Regions from separate parts of the Bacillus sp. JJ1127 genome, predicted to be linked through region 1. Evidence: riboswitches for the same ligand, from Rfam matches in the RefSeq annotation. Region 1 holds a riboswitch; the other holds the start of a gene.
The links. A riboswitch is a leader RNA that binds a small molecule or an ion and turns the genes downstream of it on or off. The one in region 1 is predicted to bind cyclic di-GMP.
Positions count from the first base shown of each region.

Region 1 (9,622 bases):
GGAAGGAGCGTTAACTGGAAACGAACGATTGCAGTTTGCAAAGCAGCTACAAGCGCTTTGTAAAGAATATGGTGTGCCTTTTATCGTAAATGATGATGTAGAACTAGCAATTGAATTAGATGCAGACGGCGTTCATGTCGGACAAGACGATGAAGGAATCACATCAGTTCGTGAAAAAATGGGAGATAAAATTGTTGGAGTATCTGCTCATACAATCGAAGAAGCACGTTTTGCAATTGCAAGTGGAGCGGATTATTTAGGAGTAGGGCCTATCTTCCCGACAAATACAAAAAAGGATACAAAAGCAGTTCAAGGGACGGAAGGACTAAGACATTTTAGAGAAGAGGGGATCAGGGTACCGATTGTTGGTATTGGTGGAATTACAATTGAAAATGCTTTTTCTGTTATCGAGGCAGGCGCAGATGGAGTTTCCGTTATTTCCGCAATTAGTTTAGCGGATTCGGCGTATGAAAGTACGAAGGAATTAGCTCAGCAAGTAAAAAAATAATTTATTTATTGAGACAGAATGAAAAAAGATCACGCAACATAGCAAGTGTTGTGTGATCTTTTTTAAAGATTTACTTTTGAATATTCAGTCTTATCGCAATGATCTAATGGTATAATTTAGAAAAAACAAGGGAGGAATCTTTGTGATAAAAATAAAATTTGTTGAGCTGCAAAATGAACTGTTCAAGTTGTTTGAAAAAAGGGATTTTGAGGCCATGCATAGACTTATTCATAAAGCGCAAAAGGATTTCCCTGAAAGGCTAGATAAAACGAGTTTTTGGAAGGCATGTGCTTATTCCCTCCAAGGTAAACAAGAGGAAGCTCTTGCTATTTTGAATGCAGCTTTAACAAAAGGAGTTTGGTGGAATCCATATACCTTAATGAGTGATCCAGACTTACATGAATTACAAAGCAGAGAAGAATTCAAACTGATTGTAAAGAAATGTGAAGCTATTTTAAATAATCATCAATTGAATTCTAGTTCTAAATTATTTGTGTATGGAAATGAAGATTCAAACACTGGAATATTTTCGTTACATTGGAGAGGTTCGAATGTAAATGATTTTGCACCGTATTGGTATGATGATGGGTTGCAGTATATTTTAGGATTTCCGCAGTCCTCACAAATATATGGAGTGAATTCTTATTGCTGGGATAAGCACGATATAGCTCTAAATGATATTTCTACAACATTTCGTGACTTTAAAGAGAAGTATAATATGGAACAAATAATAATTGCTGGTGCTTCTCAAGGAGGGAACTTAGCAATAGAGTTAAGTTTAAATGATAATCTGTTAGCTACTAAGGGATTCATTGCTGTTATACCAGCTATTCGAGACATAGAGTCTATAGAAAAGTTGATTCAGACAAAGCAGGTAGCTAATTTGAAAGGATGCATTATTACGGGGGATAAAGATCCATTTTATAAGAAGACAATTGAATTGATGTCTATATTTGAGAAGTATGATATCAAATGTAAACTAATTGTGAAAGAAGGATTAGGGCACCTTTTTCCAGATGATTTTACAAAATTGTTATCAGAAGCTGTTCAATATATAGTAGAACCAAACTAGATAATAACAAATACTTGAAAATGAATTGGGCTTGAGTTAGAAAATCGTATAAAACAAATCTTGTCGCTCAAACTAATATATATGAACATATATCGTTTCGGAGGCGAATGCATGATTTCTTTACAGGATATTATAGCTGCTTATGAGAAAATGAAAGGCATTGTACATATCACACCACTAGATTATTCAAGTACATTTAGCGAGCTAGCAAATAATGAAGTGTATTTAAAACTTGAAAATTTACAAAAGACGGGTTCTTTTAAAGTACGTGGCTCTTATAATAAGATGGTTTCTCTTGAAAAAGGAGAATTAGAAAATGGAGTTATTGCAGCATCAGCTGGAAATCATGCGCAAGGAGTCGCCTATTCTAGTAATATGCTGGGTATTCCCTGCACGATTGTAATGCCAAAAGGTGCACCACTAAGTAAGGTACTTGCGACAAAGAGATATGGTGCGCATGTGGAACTACAAGGGGATGTATTTGATGATGCTTTGGCATATGCGTTAGATTTGAAAGAAGAAACGGGTGCAAAATTTGTTCACCCGTTTGATGATGAAGCAGTGATTGCTGGTCAAGGTACAGTGGGATTAGAGATCATGCAGCAACTTGATGACGTCGAAGCTGTTATTTGTCCTGTTGGAGGCGGCGGCTTAATTGCAGGTGTTGCGATGGCGATTAAAGAGCAAAAACCGTCGGTGAAAATATATGGCGTACAAGCACTTGCTTGTCCAGGGATGAAGCAATCACTTCAAGAAAAGAAAGTGATAACAGTAGATGGTGCACCGACTATGGCTGATGGTATTGCAGTAAAAAGGCCAGGAGATTTAACATTTCAACTTGTACAACGTTATGTGGATGATATTTTTTGTGTAGATGAAATGGAAATTTCGAGAACGATGTTAATGCTACTTGAGCGCAATAAATTATTAGTAGAGGGATCGGGTGCTAGTTCATTGGCTGCTTTACTCTATCAAAAAATCCCAGTGAAAGAGAAGAAAATTGTTCCGGTTTTAAGTGGTGGCAACGTTGATGTAAACTTTATTGCACGTATCATTGAGCATGGCATGGTTGAAGCCGGACGCTTTGTTCATATTGCAACAATGATTAAAGATAAACCAGGATATTTGCAACATTTACTTGAAATCGTAACAAGCTTTGAAGCAAATGTATTGAATATACATTTAGAACGAATTGGAACAAAGGTGTTTCCAGGGTATGCGCAGATCCACTTGTCATTAGAGACGAAAGATAAAAATCATATTGAAGAAATATTAAGTGGAATAGAAAGGAAAGGGTATCACGTAGAGGTTATTGAATGAAAGTTTTAAACAAACGTTTGATTAAATGAAAAAAGCACAAACTTGAAAAAAAGTTTGTGCTTTTCGTTCATTAAAACATGATTGAAATGAGTAGCATTCCAATTCCAATGGAAGTAAATGTTGCGATAAGACCAGGAATCATAAAGCTATGATTTAATACATACTTACCGATATGTGTTGTTCCAGTACGATCAAAGTTAATCGCAGCAACAATGGTTCCGTAGTTTGGAATGAAGAAATAACCATTTACTGCAGGGAACATTGCAATGAGCAGTGCCGGTGAAATGCCAAGTGATAATCCAAGTGGCACGAGAGCACGTACTGTTGCTGCTTGGCTATATAGTAAGATTGATAAGATAAATAGTGCGATAGCGAATAGCCATGGTGCACTTGTTACTAAGTGTTGAATGGATCCTTGAATTATATTCAAGTTTCCGTTAAAGAATGTGTCTCCCATCCAAGCGATACCAAAAATGGCAACGACAGCTGTAGCTCCTGCTTTAAAGACATTACCAGATACAATACTTTCTACATTTGGTTTACAGAAGATAATAATAAGAGCAGCAATTGTTAACATGACCATTTCAATTGTGTTTGGCATGGAAAGTCGAACTAATTTTCCATCTATCATCCATCCTGGACGAAGTGCTTCGAATGAACCGAGAAGAACAACAAAAATAGTTGCGAATAAGAAGAGAATAACAGATAACTTGGCGCCCTTTGTACCTACAAACTCTTTCTTTTCTTCAAGTTTAGGAATCATGCCTTCCTTTAATCGTTTCAAGTATTCTGGATCTTCATTTAACTCTTTTCCCATTTTGCTAGCAACAAAAGCTGCTAACATACAAGCAATAAAAGTAGAAGGAATACTTACTTTTAAAATATCTAACAATGTAATTTTATAATCAGCTAGCATTGCTAAAAGAGCAACAGTTGCAGCCGAGATTGGACTTGCTGTAATTGCCTGTTGTGAAGCAATTACGGCGATTGACATCGGGCGTTCAGGTCTAATTCCTGATTCACGTGATACTTCTGCGATAACAGGAAGTACAGAATAGGCAACATGACCAGTTCCAGCGCACAGCGTAAATAAATAAGTTACAATAGGTGCGAAAAATGTGATACGCTTTGGATTTTTACGCAATGCTTTTTCTGCAAGGTGGACAAGATAATCCATTCCTCCTGCTGCTTGTAATGCACCAGCAGCTGTAATTACTGCTAAAATCATCAGCATAACGTCAATAGGAGGAGCTGTAGGTTGCAAGTGGAAGACAAATACGAGGATTGCCATACCGACTCCACCCATTACTCCTAGACCAACTCCGCCAAGGCGTGCGCCAATGAAAATGCAGAGCAGTAAAGTAAGAAATTGTAGCCAAAACATGATAAACTACCTCCGAAATTCATAGGATTAGATATTTTTGGATAATTTAATTTGTGTAAAAATCAATAAAGTGTCCAAATGAAACCTTTATTTATAAACCTTTTTTATTATATAACACATAAAAAGTAACATTCACTCTTTTTATAGAATTATTTTGATAAAACTTTTTATTTGAATTTTATATTTACATGTGCAAATAAGTGGACAATTTAATTTTTATGTTGTAACCTGTGAAAGAGAATATTTAATTCTCATAAAACTCCCATATCGTTCAACTCGTTCAGCGAGAAAGGCAAACTAATGGAAACATGAGGGCGCAAAACTATAGGAGCTAAGGTCAAAATAGACTAAGCTAGCCAGTTACCGGACGGATAGGGTTGGTCTTGACCAATGCTTTTTTACATTGGTCTTTTTTTTATGTACACACCCTTAAATGAGTAGTGTTATCATTTCTGGGTGTTATTTATATTTCTATATCTTATTATACGAAAAATAAAGGAGGTAATTTTGATGAAGAAATATTGGCACAAGTTATCGTTTTTACAGAAAAATGTATTATTAACCGTCCTTGTTATTTTAACCCTTGTTGCAAGTATGGGAGTACTCGGTTTTAATATGTTCCAAAACAACATGATGTCTTTATTTGAAAGACAATCTATTGAAACAGGGGATACTGTATTAAATGAGTTAGACAAGCAAATGATTGAAGATATTGCGAAGGACCCTGCAAGTCAAAGAGTGAAGAAAGAGAAGCTAACGGAGCAACTAGATGGGGTTACAAAAAAATTAAAAAGCGTGGGACAAGCATATGTAATGGGTCCAAAAACGAATGAAAAGGGTGAGCCGCAAATTGTTGGTTTAAGCACCAAGGTAGCAGAGTCCCTAAATGTGAAACCAGGAGATTATTTTGATATGCCTGATCGTTGGATGAACGCATACCATAAAGTAATGGATACGAAGAAGGCACAAATGACAGAAGTGTATAAAGATGATTTGGGTACATGGGTAACGATATTAGAACCAATTACTGATCAAGAAAAAAACATTATTGCAGTTGTTGCAGCTGATGTAGATGCTTCTATCGTTCCTAGTACAAAGCAAAAATTTATTATACAAGGCTTAATCTTTATTTCTATTTCATTAGTAATTGCTACTGTAATTCAATTTTTTATTGTCCGCAGTTCTTTAGCTCCGTTACAAGAGTTACGTGAAGGGTTACGTAAAGTAGGTGAGGGAGATTTAAGTATTCAATTACGAGAGCGACCAGATGATATTGGGATTATTAATACCTATTTCAATACTACAATTGAAAAATTTAAATCGATTATTGATAAAGTAAAGCAGACGGCAGAACAAGTTTCTTCTTCTTCACAAGAACTATCAGCAAGTACAGAGGAAAACAGCATGGCAGTTCAAGAGATTGCAAGCTCTATGGAAGGTTTAAATGAAGGAGCGCAGTCTCAAGAAGCTTCTGTACAAAAATGTTTACATATTGTACATGAGATGGGAAGTAAAATAGCAGAGATTACAGGTGCTGCTAAACAGGTTGCAAATGCGTCTGAAGGTATGGAGCATCATTCAGTAGAAGGAAATGAAGTCATTGATCAAATCATTAACCAAATGAACTTAATTCAAAGTGCAGTGCAAGATCTATCTTCTATTATTTATTCATTAGAAAATCGCTCAAAACAAATTAGCGACATTGTAACTGTTATCACAGGAATTTCGAATCAAACAAATTTACTTGCTTTAAACGCTTCTATTGAAGCATCTCGTGCTGGGGAAGCAGGGAGAGGATTTGCTGTTGTAGCAGACGAAGTACGTAAACTAGCAGAACAGACTGAGGCATCAGCTAAAGATATTGCTAAATTAATTGGAGAAACACAAGCAGAAACTGAAGAAGCTGTAGTTTCGATGCAAAAAGGTTCGAAAGAAGTAGAATCTGGGATTACACTTGTCCAGAGCAGTGGTGCCTTCTTCGAAAAAATCTCAAAATCGGCACAATCTGTTACGAATCAAGTTAAAGACGTTTCTAGTAATTCAAATGATATTTTCCAAAGCAGCCAAGGAATTGCTCAAGTTGTTGATGAATTGTCCCATATTGCTAAGACATATGCGAATAGTAGCAGCAATGTAGAAGAGAGTATGAAAGAGCAAGAAATGTCTGTTCAAGATATCGCGGAGTTAGCTACATCCTTAAGTTGGCTTGCTCAAGAATTACAAGAACTAATTGGTGAATTTAAAAGTTAATAGAATGTAAAAAAGGTGTGGTAAAAATCCACACCTTGTTCTTTTGTTTGTTCAATAAAATAAATCATGCTACAATGAAAACGAATTAAGAACCGGGGAGCCAATTGGCTGAGAGGATGTAAGAATACATCGACCCTCAACCTGATCTGGATAATGCCAGCGTAGGGAGTTACTTAAAGTGATGTAGCATATGTTATTTTATAATAACTTGCATACAAGGCTTTCCTACGTGATGGTAGGAAAGCCTTTTCTTTTTACAAACATATTTCGCAAGGGGGATTTTAGCATGTCACAACAGGTTACAATTTCATTTTCAGTAGTACCGCAAGCAAAAACGAAAGATTTATATGCAGTTGTTGATAAAGCGATTGAAGTCGTACAACAATCAGGCGTTCGCTATGAAGTAGGAGCGATGGAAACAACACTGGAAGGAGAATTAGACGTACTTCTTGATGTCATTAAACGTGCACAACAAGCTTGCGTCGATGCTGGTGCAGAGGAAGTTATTACTTCTATTAAAATCCATTATCGTCCAAGTACAGGTGTAACGATTGATGAAAAGGTATGGAAGTATCGTGATGAATATGAAAAACCAGAAGCGATCTAACATAACAATTACAACGATTTGGCTTATCCTTCTCATTGCTATATGGGAAGGATCGGTTTCAATATTTCAAATTGAATCGTGGATTTTACCGAAGCCTTCTGCTATTGTACAGGAACTGATTGGAATGAAGGATTTATTGCTGCCAAATACGCTGCAAACATTGCAAGAGGTTATCATCGGGTTATTTTTTGCGATTCTGCTTGGAACGAGTATTGCTATTATTATGGATGTTATTCCGCTCTTTCGCATTTTAATTAATCCGTTGCTTGTTATTTCACAAACGATTCCGATCGTGGTGCTCGCACCTTTATTTATTATTTGGTTCGGATACGGCATGTTACCAAAGGTGATGGTTGTTATTCTTGTTTGCTTCTTTCCGATTGCCCTTAGCATCGTAGAAGGTTTTCAAACGGTAGATAAAAACATGCTCAAGTTATTACAAACAATGCGTGCAACAAAGTGGCAAATCTATCAAAAGGTAAAATTCCCTGCCGTGCTTCCGTATTTTTTCTCGGGATTAAAAATTGCTGTCACATATAGTGTGATGGGGGCGATTATTGGGGAGTGGCTTGGAGCAAGTGAAGGATTAGGAGTTATGCTCACAAGAGCGACAAAATCCTTTTTAACTGCTCGTGTCTTCGGTATCGCAGCTATTATCGTCATGGTGACATTGCTCTTGTATTTTATCGTAGAGTTTATGGCAAGAATAACAGCACCATGGATATACAGAAAGGAAGACAGAAAATGAAAAAAGGCTTAAAAGTTATGCTAGCTGCACTACTCGCAGTAGGTGTCGTTGGTTGTAATCCGGCGAAGAAAGAAGAAAGTACAGATAAAGGGAAGAAAGTAACAGTTGTTTTAGACTGGTTCCCAAATACAAACCATACTGGTTTATATGTAGCAAAGACGAAAGATTATTATAAGAAGCAAGGTTTAGATGTAGAAATTATTCAACCGGGTGATAATGTATCAGCAGAGCAAATGATTGCTTCAGGAAAAGCAGATTTTGGTGTGAGTTATCAAGAAAATGTAACATCTGCACGTGTTGAGGGAATTCCAGTTGTTTCGATTGGAGCAATTATTCAACATAACACATCTGCATTTGCATCTTTGAAAAAAGATAATATTACTTCACCGAAAGATTTTGAAGGCAAGCGTTATGGAGGCTGGGGAGCACCAGCGGAAGAAGCAACATTAAAAACAATTATGGATAAACATCAAGCGGACTTTAGTAAAGTAAACAAAATTGTGCTTGGACAAACAGATTTCTTTAAATCGATTGGTCGTGACGCAGATTTTGAATGGATTTACTATGGATGGGATGGCATCGAAGCGAAGCGCCAAGGAAAAGAATTAAATACAATTATGGTAAAAGATTTAGATCCAGCACTAGATTTTTATAGCCCTGTTATTATTACAAGTGAAAAGCATGCGAAACAAGATAAAGATTTTGTGAAAAAATTTATGAGTGCCACAGCGGAAGGATATAATTTTGCGATTAAGGATCCGAAAGCAGCTGCTGATATTTTAATCAAAAACGTACCAGATATTAATAAAGATTTAGTGCAAGAGAGCCAAAAGTGGTTAAGTACAAAATATCAGGATGATGCAAAAGCATGGGGAGTACAAAAGGAAGAAGTTTGGACAAATTACATGAATTTCTTATATGATAACAAAGTTATTAAAAAGAAAATTGATGTAAAAGATGCCTTTACAAATGAATTCCTTCCAAGTGAAAAATGAGCGGATTACAAATAAAAGATGTTGTGAAGGCGTTCGATGGGAAAAATGTGTTAGAGAAGATTAGTGCTTCGATACACGAGGGTGAATTTGTTTCATTTGTAGGGCCAAGTGGTTGCGGAAAAAGTACGTTATTAAATATGATTGCGAGTGTCGAAGAGACGACTAGTGGAGAGGTAATGTATAATGACGAACTTGTCCAAAAACAAGATATCGTGAGTTATATGCCGCAACAAGATTTACTGCTTCCGTGGCGTTCAGCTTTGCAAAATATTGTGCTTCCATTGGAAATTGAGGGAAAGCCGAAGAAAGAGCGTCTTGCAGAAGGAATGGAAGCATTAAAACAATTTGGTCTGTCTGAATATGCAAATCATTATCCAGATGCATTATCTGGTGGTATGCGACAGCGGATTAGTTTCCTTCGTACTTATTTATGTGAAAAACCTATTATGCTACTTGATGAACCATTTGGAAAGTTAGATGCTTTCACAAAAATGGAAGTGCATCGTTGGCTTCTAGATTCCTGGCATCAAGAGAAACAAACGATTGTGATGGTAACGCATGACTTAGATGAAGCAATATTACTATCTGATCGGGTGTTTATTATGTCACAAAGACCAGCAGCAATTGTAGGTGAGGTGAAAGTTAACTTACCTCGTCCTCGAACGATGGATATGTTAACATCCCTTGAGCTAAAAGAAGATAAAACGGAGATTTTAAGAATATTAGCTCCTTATATGA
Region 1 covers NZ_JBALQK010000228.1:403-10,024, reverse strand. The annotation lists gene thiE (thiamine phosphate synthase) at 1-508, shown strand, start outside; gene V7183_RS20450 (TPR end-of-group domain-containing protein) at 651-1,580, shown strand; gene ilvA (threonine ammonia-lyase) at 1,692-2,900, shown strand; gene V7183_RS20440 (anaerobic C4-dicarboxylate transporter family protein) at 2,971-4,284, opposite strand; cyclic di-GMP riboswitch class I at 4,566-4,652, shown strand; gene V7183_RS20435 (methyl-accepting chemotaxis protein) at 4,795-6,534, shown strand; TPP riboswitch at 6,618-6,719, shown strand; gene V7183_RS20430 (MTH1187 family thiamine-binding protein) at 6,821-7,141, shown strand; gene V7183_RS20425 (ABC transporter permease) at 7,113-7,889, shown strand; gene V7183_RS20420 (ABC transporter substrate-binding protein) at 7,886-8,884, shown strand; gene V7183_RS20415 (ABC transporter ATP-binding protein) at 8,881-9,622, shown strand, end outside.

Region 2 (9,622 bases), on a different contig from region 1:
AATAAGTCTTTGCGAGATACCACTTACTAATTTCATAATATCCTCTGTCTTTTTAAGCACTGCCCCACTAGCGTTCATTTCCTCTAACAAATATATTTCATCACTTGTCGATGTTCCGTGACAAAAATAGAAATCATCTGTTTGTAAGAAATTAGGTAAATTAGAAATCCACGTTTTGTGCTCATCCTTTAATAAATTCTGTACATATTGAACTGTTAAATTAGACGTATTAGGCTCTAATAAAATTCGTTCGCAATTCCCTTTAATACTTTGAACATTTTGGTTCATTAAAAGATCATAGGTTTCCAATGGAAATAAAGGACCATATAAGCTATCCCCTAAATTATAAATAGACTGAATCCCTCGGTTATTAATATCTGTTAGTACAGCTTGTAAGGCATCTTTATTTCCATGAATGTCAGCAATTATTGCCATTTTCATACCAATTACCCCTTCGGAATCTTTAGTTTCACGTTTACTTCATTTATAAAGTTAATTTCCCACCATGATAACAATAGTACGTTTCAGCTTTCAGATTCTTAATCTTTTCTAAAGACTGTTCTGCTTCCTCAGCATTTAAACAAAAATGTGGATTCGCAATGACCAAGTCATGGTTCTCATTAACAGCTGCATCACCTGTGATTACACTTTTTAAACTGGGAAAATATAATGAAATATGTCCTGAAGTATGCCCTGGTGTTGCTACTACTCTACATTTGTTACCTAAAATCATATCACCATCATGCACCTTTTCATCAATTGAAACATGCTTCAAATTCTTTAATTGCTGTATGAACCATTTACCAAATTCGATTTCTTCATTTGACATATTTCCTAGCATTTCTTCCGCTTGAACCAATCTTTCTGACTTCATTTCACCACTAATGTACTTTGATTCCACTTCACTAGCTATAATGTTAATCCAAGGATACTTTTCTTTGAAATCATATAAAGAACCTATATGATCATCATCATAGTGAGTAATGATTATATTCTTTAAATCCTTCACTTCATATCCATTTTTTAAAATTTCATTTTCAATTAAAGGTAAAAAATTTGTATACCCTGTATCGACCAATGTTAGTTCATTATTCAATATAATTAAACTTGGATAAATGTAATTTTTTTGTCCATTAAATTCAAATTCAATTGGTAGTTCTATTATCTTCATCTTTCTTCCTCCATTTTTTATTGAGCTTGTACTTCACTCATTAAAGCATGGGTATTCCCTTCTGTATCTTTGAAGAATGTCATCCATGTTTCTGTTTGTCCCATTTTCGCTACAATATGTGGTTCATCAATAAAAACAATTCCCTTGCTTAATAGTTCCCCATAAGTCTCTTTCATTTTTTCAACCTGAAAATAAATGACTGAACTAGATTGAGCAAATTCCTCTTTTTCTGGAAGACTTAAAAAGAGACGCAACCCGTTACATTCAAAGAATGCCATGCTGTCAGTATGAAATAGAAGCGATAACCCAAGTTTTTCTTTATAAAAATTAATTGCTTTATTTAAATCTTTAACTGGTACCCCAATTTGTCCGACTTTCTGAATCAAAGTAGCTTCCACTAAGAACCTCCCCTTTCAAATATCATTTCATTCTAAGAATATACGATTACACCTAGTATTTCTTATCCAAAATCACCTTTTTTCGAAATTCAATAGGAGACACCCCAACATGCTGCTTAAACATTTTGCTAAAAGATACGGGGTTTTGTAATCCCAACTCAAATGTTATATCAGTCATATTGAAATCTAATTTTGCTAAAAGCTTCTTCGCTTTTAGAATTCTAAACTCAGATATATGCTGATGAGGTGTTTTTCCATATATTTGTGAGTATGTTCGTAACAAATGATTGGGCGACAAACAAGCAATTTGGGCAATTTCATTCAATTTAATCGGTTTATCATAATAAGATCTTATATAATCATGGGCGATACTAATCCTTCTATACAATTCTTCTCTTGTAGAATTACGTATTGCACTTAATGATTCGACTTCTTTCCATGTATTGAAATGTTCCATTAGTATAATTTGCATGAACTTGTGAAATTGTTCTTCATAACCAATTGGATCATTCTCAAGAATAGGTAAGTTTTCCTTAAATTTTGTTATTTGAGACAACAAGGTTTTACTTGTATCATAAGTTTTTTCAAAGAATCCGATGCAACTCTTATCCTTAAAAGGATCGCCAAGAAGTTTATCGTTTGATTCTCTTAGTGAGTGAAAAATTTCCTCTGCAAATCCATCCTTAAAAAAGATACAAAAAGATTCTACTTCCTTATTTTCATCAATTGAAATGGTATAAGACCCTTCATTAAGGAGTAAATATCTACTTTCTTCGACAGCAAAAAAACCTTTACTCGTCTTGTAATGTGCTTTTCCGTTAGAAAATGTTTTAATCGATAATTGGCCGTTTCCCTCCCAATAAAACTGGTTACTTTTTGCATGTAAAACAAAATTGGTAGAATCTCTATCATTCATCATACCGTCTCCATGAGCATGTAATAATAACTGTCAGATAATTCAATTATACATAATAATAGGAGTTAAGCATAAAATCCTGTTACTTTTTATTCAACAATCAAGCGTGTTTGCTGAATAAGATAAAGTTTATGGTGTCTTAACATAAAAATTTTGAATCACTCTTAATTCAACTAACGGGCAGTTCGCCTTAACGGAGAATTGGTTTTTGTGATAAAATATTGAATATTCAAAAAATAACCAAGGGAGTTACAAAATGAAATCTAATAAGAAGGTATCTGAAATAATAGATTCAGTAGGAAACTATGAAGATGGATTCGAAGATATAATAGAATTATCCATGGGATGTAAATTCTCTAACTGCACTCATACAACCGAACCTAACTGTGCGGTTAAAAAAGCAATTTCTGAAGGCATTCTCTTAGATGAAAGATTTAATAACTATTATAGATTTATAAACGAGGCAAAATATGTTTCTGAGCAAAAGAATAAAACTAAGGCTATTGATTATATGAAACAACTGAAACTTTTTCAAAATCGTAGTTAAGAACATACTGGATCGCATAAGGTAACGGCTATCCAACTAAACAAATTAGAGCATTTCCCTATATAACTAACGCATGCGATAGCTCCATAAGATATTTTAAAGTCGGTTTCCCAATTTGAAAGTCGGCTTTTTTTGTTTTTCTATAACAAAAAGTGTAATAACTTAGCAGTAAGTAGTTCAGTTATTGTGGAGAAAATCTAAAATAACGAGCTAAATAACATATTAATTCACATGTTAATTTGCATAGTAAATAACACGCAAGAAAACTCAAAGTCCCTATGTAACTCTGAGCTTTACTTTTGTATGAGGCTTATTCAATTAAAGCCCCGTTAGTGAATTAATTATTTTCAGAAGAAATATTTAATACTCTGAGAAAATAAAACATAAAAAGCAAAAATTGCTAAAACCAAATCAATTAATGCTAACTTCTTATTTCCTTCTTTTAAACTTATGGTAAAACCATAAATACTTCTAACCATCCAAAAAGCCATCAAAAATAACCAACCAAAGTGGTCATTTGTATAGTTTTCATCAAAAAACATTTGGAATGCACCTAAGATTAATAAAATAAGTATGATATTAGTTCCAACCCTTAAAGCCCTATTTGATTTATTATTTTTCAATTTATCATCCTCAAATCAACAATCCCTCTTAAACTATCCTGCTTTTTAGCAGAACAAAGACAATTTTGCTTCTCATTATATTTTAACATAAACTACCTAATTCTTCCATTTACTTTTTAACACCTCGAGTGACAACCAAAATAACGAAGTGACAATAGTTGTGGTCATTTCATTAATTGGTATGCAATTTCACTTGTTAATTCAACAGTGAAAACAGGATAAACCTTTACATATCAACAAAAAAATCCTCAAGTAATAAAAATAAACACTTCACTTTTCCTAGATTAAACAGTGAAGTGCTTATTTAAGTTATTAACTAGTATTTAATTCACTCATGACTGAGAGCAAACTTTTATATATACGCCTCTTTCTATCGTTTGCTTTGCTTGTTCCGTCAACGTCTTGGTACTAGCCGACAAGTTAGATACGGGAACGAGTTGACTTGAGACGATAACAAGCGGATCGATCAGGCGCTGTTTTGTTGTTTGATGAACGTCATAACAAGATTGAGTCCCTTTCTCTACTTTGCTGTTACAAAGCGTATGCAGCATAGCTGCAATGCTGCTATCACCAGAGTCCTTTAACAAGCGAATTACATCCTCATCTTCTTTCAGAAAATCTTCTATAGACAGCACATTTTTTTGCAAAGCAAGTCTTAATGTTTTTGCAAGCTGATCATTCCCAAACATATTAAGCGGGTCCATGAGAAGCCCAATGACCTCTTTATAGTATGTGCTCACAAACCATTCCGCCGCTGATTGATCGCTGCAAACTATTTGTCCGTCAAAAGCCACAAGCTGGTCCAAAAAACAATGCGCCTCTTGTAGTGTTATATGACCATAAGCGTATAGGTCACGCAATGTATAATCAACACGATCCGCACATAATCGCGGAGCTGGCTGTTCCAGCAAAGTCCACTGGCTCTCATCAAGCAAGATACCCTCCCAGTCCAATCCAGCCTTCGCCAAAATGTCAGGAATTGACGATCGAGCAACGATCTGTTCATAAATCATTTCATGGTAATTTTCTTCTTTATGTCCAAGGACATAATCAATAACATGGGAAAATGCCGTATGCGAAACATCATGCAATAAAGCGGCCACTTGCTCTTCCAAGGAGCCTCCGAGTTTGTTTACAAGCATCATCGCGCCGATTGAATGGTCGTACCGTGTGTTGTTCCAATTTGGATTTACAAGATAGCTAGCACCACCTTGATAAATTCCTTTTAATCGTTGCACCGAATTGCTGCGAATAAGTTCTAACAGGACACCATCTATCTCAAATTCACCGTAGAGGGCATCGCTAAGCTTCAAAGTCATTGTCATTTTCCTTCTCCTTTCACCATACCTATCATGTCTTTAAGCCAAAACCGGTTGGCTAACTGCTTATCCTAGGTTAGTTTTACAGCCAATGTTAATCAGTACAAGAACAAATTCGCTCTTGTGCTCATTAACATCCACTGGAGAACAACATACTCTGTACCCCAATGCCTGCTGTATTTATCCTGGATAGCGCCTCATAATAAGATTACCATAATTAATGATGGATAGGAGTGAAGAAAAACGGCAAACCGGAAAGATTTCTGAAGGTTTATTAAAACGAATGCAAGGTGTTTGTCTTGTACAATATACAAATAATTAATAGTGATGAAAGAGGCTGCCCCGAAAGGTCGTTAAAAAACGACCTTTTGAGACAGCCTCTTAGAACTATAAGGTTAGTCTTTATACATTAAACTTCTTTTAACACCTTAATACCTTTTACTATATTCCAAATGAAATAGTAAATACTTAAGATAAAAGCAATAACAAACGTTCCGATTACGGCAATTCCAAGTGCATTTTCACCTAACGTACTAAATCCAACTGCTCCAGATATAGCAAGACCAATGATGAGTGTTACGCAAGGAATTAGATGTGTCCATAATGCTTTTTTCGCATGATATTTTACTTCTTCTTCTGCTACAAAGTAAATAATGATTGGTAATAGAAATGGTGCAAAGAAGATACTAAAGTAATTTAAAGAAGATAAGATATTATTTGCTTTCATGAGCTTCACCTCTTAAAAATTATTATGATTTCTTATATCCTTATTATCACATTGAAATAGTATATGAACTATCTAATAACCTTACGTTAAGATGACAGTTTTGTAAGATAGCCCATCCCATTTTCAAACGTATCCCGGCTGGACGAAAGTTCCGTTTGTTTCAACTCTTAAGTTGATAGCAATGTGGTGCTACCTCAAGTATTAGTATTTCCAAGTTTCGAAGATTCATTGCATGAATTCTCTAGTTTTTGCACCAGAACAAAAAAGAGACCGTAGCGAAAGTATAAAATACTTTTGCTACAATCCCATTCATCTTCCAACTACTAATTATATAATTTTATTTCTGAGGCTGAAGCAAATCCACTGTGTCCTGATACCACTTCAAGCTTCACATACTGAGCATCTACTTTACTGAAACTTGCATTCTTGGTAAGTTTATCATCTGCCCAAGTTCCAGTAGCAACCTTTGTAAAATTAACTCCATCTAGACTTGTGTATATATTATAACTAGTTATGTTACCATTAGAGTTACTGTCTTGTCTTGGAACATAAGCTAATTGTGATATGCTAGTAACTTCATTAAGCTTTATGGTAATGTATGGAGCCTTATCACTGCCATTCCATAACGTATGCCACATTGTTGCACCGTTTCCATCGATTGCATTTGCAGCACCATTATTAGCCGAAACTTCCTGACTTGAGACACCTGCAACTGATAAGTTTTTGTGCGGTATTAATCCTATTGCAGCAGTATCAGTAAACTTTAAGTTAACAGCATCACTTGCTGGATTTGAACCAACAGCAAATTTTCTAACTGTTAATGTAACATTTCCTGTTAAATCCGGTAAATTAGGAGCAACTGGATTATATTTTGTCCAATGTGAACCTTGGTCTATACTGAATTCCATCGTATCGTCTAGACCAAAAACTAAGTTCTCCTCATCATTTGAAGAAACATTAACTTTACCAGCTTTTCCAATTGGAATTAATAAAGGCTGCTCTGTTCCGATCACTCTTGTTAAAATGCCATCCGTTGAATTGATTGCTGAGATCTCTTCATTGCTCAGAAGCATATCATTGCTTGTAGTAGCTTTATACGTTTTTCCTCCATCAATACTGTATTCCGTATCGGGTTTAATTCCCATTAGTTTTCCTGCATTTGCTCCATCAAAACTAAAAGTAGCCAGGCCTAATCCTAAACTTGGCATTTGATCTTTAATTTTATTAGCTACTTGCTTTTGATTTACATCCGTTATTGCGTTAAATACATTTAATATATTTAACGTATACTGTTGAAGTTTTGCTCTATCATCTGTGTTCAGAACATGGCTTCTAATTTGAGTAAGAAGATCCATCATCGGTCTTGGCTCATTAGCAAAAGAAGAAATGATACTGCTGTTTAATTCTTGCCACTCAGCATCTGTTACATTTGGATTTTGTAACATAAGAGAAACGTAATCTTTCCATACTAAAACATTAGTTGGTAAAAGATTAGTAGCTATTTTATAAATTGCAATTTTCTTATCTGTTGAATTCATCACTTTCGCTAACCAGCGTAATCGCTCTGATTTATCTAGTTTTACTGGGGTACGTTCAGCATCTTCAAATAGTAAGATGTAAGATACTTGATTTCCCAAGCTATTATCTGACCAAGGAATAACAGTTACATCATGACGGCCCGATTCACCCCATCCCGATATATCATTTCCTAAATGCCAAGAAGATGGTTTGTCATTCCATATGAGTGCACAATGCCCAGGTTGTGTAACAGGCATAGCGGCCACACCAAAGGCTTGACTTACTTGTACACCAAACTTCGAAATATTACCGCATACCCCGCCAAATCTGTAAATGGAAGAAAGATTCCAACCTACACCGTAGAATGCATCATTCCCAGCTTGAATGCTAACTCCATCTTTGTTATTTGTTACATACTGAATCAAATATGCACTTGTTCCGATCTTATCTTGACTTTTAAGTTCTGGATGCTCCGTATTAATCATGTTTCTTGCCCAAGTTAAATCTTCTTCTGGTGACCAAGTATTCACTACTAATCTTAAATGCCAAACATCATATGTTCTAAAGACTGGAAGTAACTCATTATTTTGATCTGCTGTTTTATAATATTGGTACCTCGTTAATGGATCAATAGGTTTATTATTTGTCCAATATTTTATAGGTTCAGCATGAGCTAACGATGTAGCTATCGCTAATTTTAAATACAATCCTTCATGAGAATCTGCATCCGTATTCCAGATTGTATTCCATATCTCAAGTGCATTTACTGAATTCTTTGCAGTTGGACTGCCACCTTCAAGAAACGTACTCATTACCCCTGTATTTTTCATAACCCAATTAAGAAAACTCTGATGAGCAGCATCTTTTTTAGCGAATGTATCCATTGCTGCAGCACCTGTTTGTGATATGAATTGCCACTGAGCCAAAGCTGCTGCAAATACTGGGTCTGTAAGCTTACTTTTCAAATTCGCTTCAGTGAGTTCCCCAACCTTTTCATTTAAATATGTTGTAAGATAACTCAAATGATCTTCAAAATTACCATTTGCAATTGCCTGATCTGTCTTTTGTTTCAATGTTGTTTGAGTCAACGACACCGTTTCAGCTGAAACTTTTGTATAAGGAATCGTAACAAAACTCCCTGAAATAAGTGACATAGTTAATACTAAAGATAAAGTTCTTTTCAAAATAAGCCCCCCTATTTTTTGTTTTTAAACGATTACCTTTGTGTCTATCCCCCCTCATGTAAAATAATTCTAGGACCTGAAATGACCCTAAAATTTGTAAGATTCGCAATTCTTTTGACATTTTTCGACAACTGGCTGACATAGTGAGTGAAATACACCTTAGTCCCTATAGCTTTGTGTCATTAGCTTTCACTAATTTCGCCTTTACCAAGATGCATCTTTCAGTTTGAATATACCAAAAGTCCAATTATATTTATAGACTTTTATAATTAATGTAACTATTTTTTTAAAAATTTAATTAAGGCCCGACACGCATGCCAATCAAGCTACCATTTTGAAGTGCCCCCAAAACGAAAATTTCATCCTTTCATAGGTGTCCATGTGAATTAAGCTCATTTTTTTTCGTTTTGGGGTAATTCTGAATTCTTAAGTTGATGGCGATGTGACGGGACTCCTTAAATAAGAAAATTAACAATTTTAAAAATATATTTGATTATATTTTTAAATCATAATAGCATTCGAAGTGTAGCAAATATGAATAAAGAAAGGAAAGAGAAACTATGAATATGAAAGTCGAAACTCTTCCAAAATATCGCATTGCCTATGTACGCCAAGTTGGTCCATATGGTCCTGCTAACATGCAAGCAATGGAAAAGTTAAAGAAATGGGCTGAGGAGAAAGATCTTATTAAATCGGCAATAATACTTGGAATTCCACAAGATAACCCTGAAACAACACTTCCTGAAAATTGTAGATATGATGCTTGTATTGTGATTTCAAAAGATTATCAAATTGATGATTCAATTTGCGAAGGGGAACTTTCTAGTGGAAAGTATGCTATTTTCACAATCAAACATACAGCGGAAGATATTCAAAAAGCATGGGCTGAAATTTTCCCAGCTTTACACAACAATGGCTATCAAATTGACAACAAACCGATTTTAGAAAGATACACGAGTGAGATGATTAACAACCATTATTGTGAAATATGTATACCTGTAAAAGCGTTATAAAAGAAGAAACCATTATATATAAATACAAATTGAAGAACCAACATAAACCCTTTCTTTTTAGGTGGGAAAGAGCATCCAGCCATGCATAGAAGCGGTCAGATCCTCTTCCTGCCCCACGCCAAGTTAAAACAAAGAGAGAGAATGAGCGCAGGTCACTTTTTGTTCTTCATAGCCGCGACTTATATGTTGGAAAACCAAAATGGATA
Region 2 covers NZ_JBALQK010000181.1:10,175-19,796, forward strand. The annotation lists gene V7183_RS17765 (metallophosphoesterase family protein) at 1-441, opposite strand, end outside; gene V7183_RS17770 (MBL fold metallo-hydrolase) at 485-1,171, opposite strand; gene V7183_RS17775 (VOC family protein) at 1,189-1,569, opposite strand; gene V7183_RS17780 (helix-turn-helix domain-containing protein) at 1,622-2,485, opposite strand; gene V7183_RS17785 (hypothetical protein) at 2,742-3,032, shown strand; gene V7183_RS17790 (hypothetical protein) at 3,380-3,655, opposite strand; gene V7183_RS17795 (HD domain-containing protein) at 3,988-4,980, opposite strand; gene V7183_RS17800 (DUF4870 domain-containing protein) at 5,384-5,701, opposite strand; gene V7183_RS17805 (discoidin domain-containing protein) at 6,025-8,403, opposite strand; cyclic di-GMP riboswitch class I at 8,527-8,616, opposite strand; gene V7183_RS17810 (AraC family transcriptional regulator) at 8,964-9,416, shown strand.
Region 2: another riboswitch for cyclic di-GMP. It lies ahead of V7183_RS17805 (discoidin domain-containing protein); the one in region 1 lies ahead of V7183_RS20435 (methyl-accepting chemotaxis protein).